2 linked regions of the Stratiformator vulcanicus genome follow. The protein of the gene in region 1 interacts with the protein of each later gene in a pairwise test. Links are inferred from orthologs where the notes say so. Each region holds a gene or a part of one and is shown on either strand. Other genes may lie near its edges.

What was found. The genes of interacting proteins can lie anywhere in the genome.
Region 2: the proteins of gyrA (region 1) and Pan189_RS00020 interact in binary tests that used the Escherichia coli proteins (3 or more experiments, as listed by UniProt). The link is inferred for Stratiformator vulcanicus from one-to-one orthologs.

Annotation. Positions count from the first base shown.
Region 1 is NZ_CP036268.1:3,014,530-3,022,701, reverse strand. What follows is about bases 2,431-5,915. They hold gyrA (DNA gyrase subunit A), read right to left. Parts: upstream 5,517-5,915; coding sequence 2,631-5,516; downstream 2,431-2,630. Other genes in these bases: Pan189_RS11800 (UDP-glucose dehydrogenase family protein), read right to left, coding at 2,431-2,509. In the rest of the region: more of Pan189_RS11800, read right to left, coding at 1,181-2,430; Pan189_RS11790 (serine/threonine protein kinase), read left to right, coding at 5,919-8,162. UniProt on the Escherichia coli protein: A type II topoisomerase that negatively supercoils closed circular double-stranded (ds) DNA in an ATP-dependent manner to maintain chromosomes in an underwound state.
Region 2 is NZ_CP036268.1:2,800-6,544, reverse strand. What follows is about bases 637-3,745. They hold Pan189_RS00020 (DNA gyrase subunit B), read right to left. Parts: upstream 3,385-3,745; coding sequence 889-3,384; downstream 637-888. Other genes in these bases: Pan189_RS00015 (DciA family protein), read right to left, coding at 3,454-3,745; Pan189_RS00025 (NAD(P)/FAD-dependent oxidoreductase), read right to left, coding at 637-855. In the rest of the region: more of Pan189_RS00025, read right to left, coding at 1-636. UniProt on the Escherichia coli protein: DNA gyrase negatively supercoils closed circular double-stranded DNA in an ATP-dependent manner to maintain chromosomes in an underwound state.

The DNA of each region.
Region 1 (8,172 bases):
TAAATAGGCTTCAATATATTCGTTAAGATCGCCATCGAGAACCGCACCGGGATTGCCGGTTTTCGTTCCTGTTCGCGAATCTTTGACGTACTGATCGGGATTTAAAACGTAGTGGCGAATTGTTTCGCCGCCGAAACCGATCTTTGTCTTCTGGCCACGCTTGGCCGCAATATCGGCTTCCCGTTTTTCGACCTCCAGTTGATAGAGTTTCGCCGTCAACATTTTGCGGGCGGTGGCTCGATTCTGGTGCTGACTACGCTCACTCTGACATAAAACGGCGACACCGGTCTCCAAATGGGTCAGCCGAACGGCGGACTCCGTCTTATTAACGTGCTGGCCCCCCGCTCCGCCGGCACGCAACGTATCTTCGCGGACGTCGCTATCCCAATTCAGATCAATATCGATCGAATCGCCGATGTCCGGGGTAACGTCGACCGCGGCAAACGATGTCTGCCGTCGGCCAGCCGAGTCGAACGGGCTGTTGCGGACGAGCCGATGCGTTCCGTTTTCGGCTTTTAAATAGCCGTAGGCGTAGTCGCCGCTAACGTGCAACGTCGCGCTGCGAATACCCGCTTCTTCTCCCGGTGATATTTCTTCGAGCGAGACTTTGTATTCGTTCTGCTCGCCCCATCGCTGATACATTCGCATTAACATTTCGGCGAAGTCGGCCGCATCGGTCCCGCCTTCTCCCGCCTGCACCGACATAAACGCATCGCAGGCGTCTTCCGGGTTCCGCATAATAGCGCGGATTTCGAGCGCCTCGAGATCCCGCTCGACCTTGTTGACCGTCTGAGCAAGCTCCGCTTTACTCTCGTCAGAGTCGTCCTCCTCGGTCAGTTCGATCATCACTTCGATGTCTTCAGCCGACTGCACGAGCGATTCGAGGGGCTTCAATGTTCCCTGAATTCGCTGCAGTTCCGAGACCGTCGCCTGCGCCGACTCCTGATCATCCCAGAAGTCCGCCGCGGCCATCCGCTCATTAATCTCTCTAATACGCTGCTGGAGGCTGTCGTAGTCAAAGACTGTCCCGGAGGTGGACAATCCGGCGGGTGAGATCATCACACCGCGCCGTCAATTCCGGGTCCATATGCGTTGTTCCTGGTGGAAGGTGATCATCCCAAAACAAGCCCGCAGCGCGAGAGAGGGATTCGTTGTTCGCCGACGCGAAATCGTCAAAGCGTCAGGTCGTCGGAGTCGCCATGTCATCCCCGGCCAACCCAATGCCGGTGTACCAGATTCCCAAGTCTCTCATGGCAGCGGGATCAAAGAGATTTCGGCCGTCGAAGATCGCGCAATTTTTCATCTTATGTCGAAGAAATTCCCAGTCCGGCATCCGATACTCGTTCCACTCGGTGCAAATGGCAACGGCATCGGCTCCTTCGGCCGCATCGTAGTGGTGTTCGCAGAACGCAACTTTATCGCCAAGAACGGCTTTCACGTTCTTCATCGCGACCGGATCGTGAACGCGGACCGATGCCCCCTCGCTTAGCAACCGGTCGATGAGCACGAGCGCCGGCGCCTCGCGGATGTCGTCGGTCCGCGGTTTGAATGCAAGACCCCAAACGGCGATCGTTTTTCCTGAGAGGTCACCGTCGAAATAGCGATATAGTTTCTCGCCCAGAACATGCTTTTGAACGTCGTTGACTTCATCGACCGCGGCGAGCATGCGGCAGGTCATGTCGTTGTCATCGGCGACCCGAATGAGAGCCCGGACATCCTTAGGGAAGCACGACCCGCCGTACCCGACGCCCGGAAATAAAAACTTAAATCCGATCCGTGCATCGTGTCCGATGCCGCGACGAACTTCGTTGACGTCAGCCCCCACATGTTCGCACAGGTTGGCCATCTCGTTAATAAAACTAATTTTCGTGGCGAGCATGCAGTTGGCGACGTATTTCGTCATCTCCGCACTTTCCCAGCCCATCGCCAGGAAGGGGTGTTCGTTTCGCAGAAAGGGCTTGTGGATATTCTTTAGCACCTCGGCAACTTCGGGCCGATCAACACCGACGACGATGCGATCAGGCTTCGTGAAGTCATCGATGGCAGCCCCTTCTTTAAGGAACTCCGGGTTGCTGGCGACATCGACGTTGCGCCCGGTCAGTTCTGCGAGTCGCGCTGCGGTTTTGCGATTCGTTCCGACCGGTACCGTACTCTTAATGACCACGATCGCATTCTCCGCAAGCAGCGGAGCGATGGTTTCCACAACGGCCCACAATCCGGACAGATTTGCCGAACCGTCATCCCCCTGCGGCGTGCCGACGGCGATAAAAACGCAGCGAGCCGAGGGGATCGATGCTGCGTAATCGGTTGTAAAGGTCAGCCGCTTCGCCGCATGATTCCGGGTGACTAATTCGGTCAATCCCGGTTCGTAGATCGGTATTTCGCCCGCATTCAGGCGTTCAATCTTGCCTTCGTCGATGTCGAGGCAGGTCACGTCCTGTCCGCTGTCGGCAAGGCAGGTGCCCGTGACGAGGCCGACATATCCCGTTCCGATCACCGTGATCTTCATGAGTTGTATCCGTTCGTTATGAAAGACTCGGCTTCAATAAGACGCCGAGTCCATCGCTTCAAGTTCTACGATTTCGTCAAATGGGGCGAGATCACTCATTCGCGGTGGCGACGGTGAAATGTCAGGCCTCTTCGTCGGAGTTCTCCGAATCTTCGCCGGTTTCAGGCGGCGAGGAATCGTCCGATTCAGGGGAGACTGTTTCAGGCGGCAAGTTCGCCTCGGGCGTTTCCGTTAAAGTCGGATTGTCCAATTCCTCCGCATCGTCGTCTTCTTCTTCGCCCGCAATCTCAAAGGGAATTCGGGCGAGTGATACGAGTCGGTCGCCGTCAGACAAGCGGATCACGCGAACGCCCTGCGAGTTTCGGCCGACACGGCGGACATCGGCAGCACGGATTCGTTGAATCTTGCCGGTCGCGGTGATCATCAAGATTTCGTCGTCGGGGCTTGTGGCAACGACATCCACGACTTTGCCGTTTCGATCGGTCGTCTTGATGTCACGCAGGCCTTTTCCGCCGCGCTTCTGTCGGCGATATCTCATTCCACTGCTGGTCGGAGTCGCCTCGTCACTGCCCCCGTCTGCGCCACTGTTGTCGGTTCCACCGGCGTCTGTCCCGCTGTCGTCCAAATCGTCGCTCGAAATATCGGCTGACGAATCTTCGGAATCATCGGCGTCCGAGGTTTCAGCGACGCTCGCGTTGCCGAAGGGCGTCCGTTTGCCGTAGCCGTGCTCACAGACGGTGAGCAGTTCTGATTCTGTATCGGCTCGCACCAGCCCCACGACGGCGTCGCCTTTGACGAGTCCGATTCCGCGGACGCCCCGGGTGTTGCGACCCATCGAGCGGGCGTCGTGATGTGAGAACCGGATCGCCATCCCATCGCGGGTTGCGAGGACGACGTCATCGTCTCCCCCCACGATTTTGACGTCGATCAGCTCGTCGCCATCGTCCAGCTTGATGGCGATGATTCCGCCCTTGAGCGGACGGCTGTAGGCCGACAGTGCGGTTTTCTTAACCGTCCCCGAGCGTGTCGCCATCAGCAGGAACAGGTCATCCGGAAACTCGCGAACGGGGAAGCAGGTCGCGACATGTTCGTTCTCGTCGGAAACTTCGAGAAGATTGACCAGTGCCCGCCCCTTCGCCGTCCGCGCCTGCTGTGGCAGATCGTAAACTTTCCGCCAGTAGACTTTTCCGCGGTCTGTAAAGAAGAGCAGAAAGTCGTGCGTACTCGCGATGAAGAGGTGCTCCAGCGGGTCCTCATCGTCTGATTTCGCTCCCTTGATGCCCTTCCCGCCGCGGCCCTGTGCCTGATAGGTCGACAGTGCCGTCCGCTTGACGTAGCCCCGCTGCGAGATCGTGACGACCATCGGCTCTTCGGCGATTAAGTCGCCCCGGTCAACGTCGCCGAGTTCTTCGTCTGAGATCTCCGTTCGTCGCTTATTACCGAACTTGTCCTTGATCTCCTGCATGTCCTGCCGGATGACTTCGCGGATGTTCGCTTCGTCGGACAGCAAACGCAGGTATTCGTCGATCTCTTCGAGCAGCTTATTGAATTCGCCACTAAGTTCTTCTCGCTCAAGGCTCGCGAGCGAACCGAGTTGCATCGAGACGATGGCTTCGGCCTGTTTCGAAGACAGGCTGTAGTTCTCGGCCGGTCCCTTCTCGTTGACGAAGTGCTTGAACCCGCCTTCGCCCAAGGCCCGTTCGACAAGTTCGGACGGAACCTGAATCTCCTGCAGACGTTCTTTCGCCTGCGCCCGGCTGGCCGAGTCGCGAATCGTCTGGATGACCTGATCGATATCGACCTGCGCGATCAGCAGGCCCTCGACCGTGTGCTTTCGCTTACGGGCTTCGGCCAGCAGGAATTCGGTCCGTCGGCGGATAACCGTGATCCGGTGCCGGACGAATTCCTGGAGCAACTGCTTGATCGTCAATGTCTGCGGGCGATTGCCCACCAGTGCCAGCAAAATGATGCTGACCGTGCTCTGCAGGGGCGAATACTTGAAGAGCTGATTGAGAACGATTTCCTTGTCGGCATCTCGCTTGAGCGTGACGTGCAGCCGAACCTGCCACGACGGACACGTCCGATCCGTCAGGTCGGTCACACGTGAGATGCCATCGACACGACCGTCTTTGACGATCTGCTCCAGCCGCTCGCGGATGCGATCGCGTGTTTCGAGATACGGGATCTCGGTGATCACGATGACGTCGCTGTTTCGCTCGGTCTCGAAATGCGTTCGGGCACGCAGCGTGATAGTCGAGCGACCGGTCAGATATCCCTGCCGAATCCCGGCCCGGCCGCAAATCACCCCCCCGGTCGGGAAGTCCGGAGCGGGTAAATATTCGAGCAGCCCGTCCATCGAGATGTCAGGATCTTCGAGCAGCGCGCCGACCGCATCGCAGACCTCCGCCAGATTATGTGGCGGGATACTCGTCGCCATGCCGACCGCAATGCCGGTCGAGCCATTCACCACGAGATTTGGGAATCTCGAAGGCAATACGACCGGTTCGAATGCCGAATTGTCGTAGGTCGGAATGAAATCGACCGTGTCGCGGTTCAGGTCGCGGAGCATCTCGGCTGAAGCGGCCGAGAGTCGCGCTTCCGTGTACCTCATGGCAGCCGGGGGCAAACCGGCCAGCGAGCCAAAGTTCCCCTGCTTGTCGACCAGCACTTCCCGCATGACCCAGTTCTGTGCCATTCGGACCAGAGTCGGGTAAACACCCGTTTCGCCGTGCGGGTGGTAGTTACCGCTGGTGTCGCCGGCAATTTTGGCGCACTTTTTCCGTCCGCCGGACGGTCCAAGGTTGAGGTCGTTCATCGCGACGAGAATGCGTCGCTGCGATGGCTTGAGGCCGTCACGCACGTCGGGCAGCGCCCGGCTGATGATGACGCTCATCGCGTAGGTGAGATAACTCGACCGCATCTCGTCTTCGATGTCGAGACGCTCTATGCGGTCGTCATTCGCACCGATCACTTCGCCCGGATCGCCGGGAAGGTCTCCGTCCGCCAAATTCGACTCCTAGCGTGAAAAATCTCGCGAGCGTTGCGATCCGCAGGTTTCAATGATGCGCGCGGTCGCCGCGATTGGTCAGAAACGGCAGCCCGGTGATGGCGACCGCGAAACCGCAGGTCGACGCACACGCTGCCAAAAAGTGAAATTTTGTCCTGAACACAGGGCCGCCACGGAGGACGCTGGCCAATATTGGTAAATGCCTGATGACCATCGGCCCAAGTGCCTCCACAGTATATATTTGGGCGATGGATTCCTCAAACCTACAACCGCGTCTTTCCGTGTTTTTTGACGCGGATTCGGCAATTACCTTCCGAAATGAGTCGGGATTGAGAACGGGACGGCAACTGCGAATAATCGCGTGAAACGATTCGTCCCGGCAGGCTGGCAATAAGCAGCAGTATGCAAGAATTCGAAGGCAACGACATATCGGCCGTCCGCGGTGAACGCGGCGCTGATTTGATCGACGCTACGCCCCTGCAAGACCCTGCGGGCCGGGCTCGCTCTGCCGAACTTAGTTTGCTGACGGACTTGTCCGATGCGCCGTCCGCTCCGCCCGGTTGGTCGTTGGAACGTCGGTTGGGCAGTGGCGGCTACGGTGATGTCTGGCTGGCGCGTGAGCGACGAACGGGACGGGCAGCCGCGATTAAGTTTTTGCGTGGCCGGGGGATCGAATGGGCGTCGCTATCAAGGGAGGTCGAGCGACTGGCCGCGCTGGATGCCTCGCGAAATATCGTCGATTTGATTGACGTCGGTTGGGATGTCGATCCGCCTTATTTCATCATGGAATTTCTGCCACGGGGGTCGCTCGATCGGACCCTCGAAGGTGGTCCGCTCAAAACGGCGAACGCCGTCCGGCTGATCCGCGGAGTTCTGGAAGGACTCGTTCACGCGCACGGCAGCGGGATTTTGCATTGCGATTTGAAGCCGGCGAACGTGCTGCTCGACGCCGGTGATGAACCTCGGCTGTGTGACTTCGGGCAGAGCCGGCGATCGATCGATCGCAGTCCCTCGTTCGGCACGTTGTTCTATATGGCTCCCGAGCAGGCCGCCTCCGATGCGGTGCCCGATGTCCGATGGGACGTCTACGCAGTCGGGGCTCTGCTGTATCAATTGCTGACGGGAGCACCACCGCACCGCACGGAAGAGGCTGAGGCGGAGCTGCGCGAAGCGGAGACGATCGATGAACGACTCGCGACGTATCGCCGGATCGTCACGACGGACGGAGCCGCCGATTTGTCGCTGGGGCGACATGTCGACCGCCCGCTCGCCGAGATCGTCCGCCGCTGTCTGAGTGTCGATCCCGACGCCCGATTTCCCACCGCCCAGGCCGTCCGCGATGCCTTGGACGCCCGCGACCGAGAATCGCAACGTCGACCAATGTTGGTGCTCGGCTTGGTCGGACCGATGCTGCTACTGCTTTCGATGGTGCCCTTCTTTCTGACCACAATGAAGGAGGCCGTTTCCACAGCCCGGGAAAACGCGGTCGAGCAGGCGCAAGGGCAGATCGATCTCACGGCCCGTCTCCTGTCGCGCAGTTTCGATCGTGAGTTGGATGAACGCGCTCGTGAACTTGATCGCATGGCGTCCGATTCCGAGGTAGTCGATCTGACCAAGTCAGCCGCGTCGATGGACTGGGACGAAACAGCGGCGGCCGATGTCTTGGCCGAACTGCGGAGTCTGTTGGCGCAACGAGCCAATGCGATCAAAGAACGTCGCCTCGTCGACGGTTTAGAGCCTGATCAAAGTTGGTTCCTTGTCAGTGCGGGCGAACATCGGCACGGAATCCAGCAATGGCGATATGGTCCGCAAAAGGAAAACGAAAAAACGCTCGGCAAGTCTTACGCGTTCCGAGACTACTTTCATGGTCAGGGCGTTCAATACGACCGTGAGGATGACCTTCCCGACGATCTCGGGGTGGTTCAACAAACGCATGTGTCGCTCGCCTATCGTAGTGAAGCGACTTGGAAGTACATGTTCGCCATCTCAACGCCGGTGCGAGATCCCGAAAGCGGTGATGTGATAGCCGTTCTGGCTCGAACGACGCACCTCGGCCAATTGCTCGATGAGTTCAGCCGCGAGTCCCGCGAATCGAAGACGAGCGTACTTGCGGTGGTTGATGCACGGGACGGCGAACTTCTGGATCACCAGTGGATGACTGCGGAGCATCTCGATTTGAATCGCATCAAATCCAACGATCACCCTTGGATTTTGATCGAGAAGGACGGTCGCACCGGCACCGAATTTCGCGTTCTCGTTCCCCCGAAAATCGAGCGGGGCGTCTCGGCCGCGTTTGACGAAGCGGCCCGGCGGGTTCAATCGGGTGTGCCCGATAAAAAACCGGTCCGTGAGGCGGCGTATTTTGACCCCTTTCGACGAGCTCCCTTTGGTGCGGCGCCGTACGAGGGCCGTTGGCTCGCCGCGTTCGCTCCAATTGAAGACACCGGTTGGATCGCCTTGGTGCAGCAGCGCTATGATGAGGTCGTTCGGCCGGTCGAGCAGATGCGCCGCAGCTTTGCACGTTACGGGATTGCCGCGTTAATTTGTGGAGCCGCACTGATTCTGGTTCTTTGGTATTTCGTGTCGCAGGCTCTGACCGGGCGTGTGCTGTTCTCCCGTCATGATTCAGACGCTGTCGTTTCATAACGTCGGCAGT
Region 2 (3,745 bases), 3.0 Mb from region 1 along the record:
TGCTTGATCGATGACGCGATACGGCACACGCAGCATCCGCTGCAATCGAAGTTCAAGATTCACCCGACCCGCATCGGTGACCTGATCATCGAGCCGGTCCCACTCATACGTGGCCCCGACGGCTAAGCCGTCCCCGACATCAGCCAGCCAGCCTCCGCTGTGAATCGTCCGCGAATCACAAGTTGGAAACCGCTCAATTTTTAAGACTTCTCCTTTGGCAGCATTAAAGTCCAATCCTGCGAAATCCTCAGACATTGATTCTGAGAACCCGCGACAGCACACAATCTGGTTAGCCGATAAACCGAAGGTCTCGATCACAAGACGACCTGCATCTTCGCGAACGTCCTTGGTCAGATCGAACTCGCCAAGGATCAGCCGACCTTGCTGCTGCAACCATTCTCCGATGGCTTCGACGAAGCCGGGCACATCAAGCCGGCCCGCCCGTTTCATCTGGAAGCCTCCGAACGGCGCATGGTAGAGGCTTTCATTCACAGCGGGATCGATGGTTTCGACGAGGTCACCGAATTCGCGTTCCGCTTTACCATCGAATCGTTCACGCTCGGCCTGAGAGCCGAACAAACGTACCGCTGACCGGGCCGAATAGAGTTCCTGCCCGAGTTCGCGCTCGATTGCCCGATAGATGGCGATCCCTCGGCGATGAAATTCGTCGAAACGCCACGACCGCACAAGGCGTTTCCCCGTGATCGGCGTCACCAATCCCACCGCTACTCTCGATGCGGAACCGATATCTCCGCGATCAATGACGACGACGTTCTCATTTCGCTGCAGCAACAACCACGCAACGAGCGAACCGGCAAGACCCTGTCCGATGATAACCGTATCGACCTTTCGCACATTCTTATCCGTCTGAATGGCAGCGATCCGGCTTTATACGTCGAGGTCGGTCACTTCTAAGGCGTGCTTCTCAATAAATTCACGCCTCGGCTCGACGGAATCACCCATTAAGACCCGGAATATCTCATCTGCCGCCGCCGCGTCTTTCATTGTGACCTGCAACAGTGTGCGCGTCTCGGGGTCCATCGATGTCGTCCACAATTCTTCGCTGTCCATTTCGCCCAAGCCTTTAAAGCGGGTCAGCCTCAGGCCTTTTTCACCCATCTTGCGGAGCGTATCAACGACCTCCCGCACCGTTTGAATCGACACGTCACCGTCCGGGTTCTCGATCACGAATCGATGAATTGGCTCTCCACCGGGCGTAAATTTCGGAAGAAAGTCAGGCAGTTTGATGCCGAAGTCCCGGCTGAGTTTCGCGATAACCTCATTTAACGTCTTAATTTCATGGAAATCGGTCACTTGCAGCGACGCATCGTCTTTCGCGTCTGGTGACTTTGATTCGGGTTCGCGGTCGACGACTTCTAATTCATCGCCGCGGGCTGCCTCCTGTTCGGCGAGAAATGCGTCGAGTTCATCGCGGGTGACGAACCAGTGTTGTTGTTTGCCGACAAATACGCGAAACCGCGGGACGTAGATTTCGTCCTTGGAAAAGTTCTGAATTAACCATTTCAGATCAACGCCGCGGCGGTCGAGCGTGTCGAACGGTTCTTCCAATTTAATCAACAGTTCAAGAATGCGGTCGAAGATTTCGCCGGAAAAGACGGTGCCGTCATCGACCACTTTCAACTGGCTCTGATCCCGCCCTAACGCGACCAATTCCCGCATCATCGCTTCGTGGGTCTGCACATAACGAGGATCCGACTTCCCGCTCTTCTTTTGAACCCGGTACAAAGGAGGCTGTGCGATATAGACGCAGCCCTGTTTGACGAGTTCTCGCATGTGCCGAAAAATAAACGTGAGCAACAGTGTGCGGATGTGCGATCCATCGACGTCGGCATCGGTCATCACGATGATCTTGCCGTAGCGGCGACTGGAGATGTCGTCACTCTCAGCCTGTGGTGGAATACCGATCGCCTTGAAGATGTTGCTAATTTCGGCATTGTCGAGAATCTTGACGAGCTGTGCCTTCTCGACGTTTAAGATTTTACCTCGCAGCGGCAGAATCGCCTGGGTGTTCGAATCACGACCGGTATCGGCACTCCCGCCCGCCGAATCCCCTTCGACGAGATAAAGCTCGGTAATCTCGAGCTCACGCGAACGGCAATCGCGAAGCTTTTCCGGTAGCCCGCCCGTCGTCAACGCCCCCTTGCGACGGACCATTTCACGGGCTTTCTTCGCCGCTTCGCGGGCTTCAGCCGCGCGGGTCACCTTGTCGATAATCGTTTTCGAAATCGACGGGTGCTCTTCGAGATAGATCGCCAACTTCTCGCCGACGATCGTATTGACGATCCCCTCGACCTCGGGGTTCAGCAATTTAATTTTGGTCTGTGCTTCAAACTTCGGATCGGGATGGCGAACCGTCACCACGGCTGCCAGGCCCTCGCGAAAGTCATCACCGTTCGGGGTGACGTCCTTAAACGCATTGTGCCGCTTGCCGTAGGCGTTGATCGTCCGCGTGACCGCGGTTCGAAAACCCGATAAGTGGAAGCCGCCGTCCGAGTTGTAAACGCCGTTCCCGTAGCAACGCACGGTGTCGCTGAAGGCATTCGAATACTGCATGGCGACGGAGACTTCAACGTCGTGCTCTTCGGAGCGACCCTCCATCGTAATGACATCCGGAAAGAGCGGCGTCTCCGTTCGATTTAAGAATTTGACGAATTGAATCAAACCGTCTTCGTAATAAAACTCGTCGGACTGCTCCGTCCGCTCGTCAGTCAACTTCGTTCGGAAACCCGGATTAAGAAACGCCGCATCCTGCAGCCGGCGACTCAGTGTCTCATAGGAAAATGTCGAATCGCCGAAAATCTTAGGATCAGGCTTAAAGCGAATTTTGGTGCCGGTCTGGTCGGTCCGCCCCAGCTTCTTCAGTGGTACCGATAAAATCCCCTCCGCGAATTCCATCGTCCAAACGTGACCTTCACGGCGAACTTCGACCTCCAACCACTCACTACAGGCATTTACGGCGGTAATGCCGACGCCGTGCAGCCCTCCCGTACCGGTCTTATAGCCGGAGGAGCGATCGAATTTTCCGCCGGCGTGAATCTCGGTGAACACGACTTCGAGCGCACTGCGGTCATCCATGCCGGGCATTGGGCCGGTGGGAATGCCGCGTCCGTCGTCGGTCATTTCGACGCTGCCATCCGCCTCAATCTTAACGGTTGCGGTTGAGGCATGGTTGTTTACGAATTCATCGATCGAGTTATCGATGACTTCGTAAATCAGATGGTGCAAGCCGACCGCATCGGTCCCGCCAATATACATGGCGGGCCGCAGGCGGATGCCCTCAATGCCCTTAAGCGCCCGCATATTCTCATGGTCGTAATCGCTCTGCGGGGCGGTCGCATCGGACACGTCGTTTTCTTCACTCACTCCGGACTCTCCTCGAAATCGGACAGCGCGGCGCCGGCGCTGCAAATCTTTGATGTTGGCCTGCGCGGTTTACGAATCGTCTCTCAGATCTCCGCGTAACCGAAACTTCAAGCCCTTAATTTTTAAATGCTCATACTTGTCGTTGAGTGCTTCTAAAATCGGATCGCGATGGTAAGCCGATAGCTCCCCCATCAAGGCCGAACTCGATACCGCGACATTCAAGATTCCACGATGCACATTAATCACACGGCTGTGCGAAGCGATTCGTTCGCCGGCCGTCTCGCGCCAGGCGGTTGATAGCTCAGCAGTCGCATTCGGTTTGGCGATTCCCTTCGCCTGAATCAGGTGCGAAAGGGCTTCG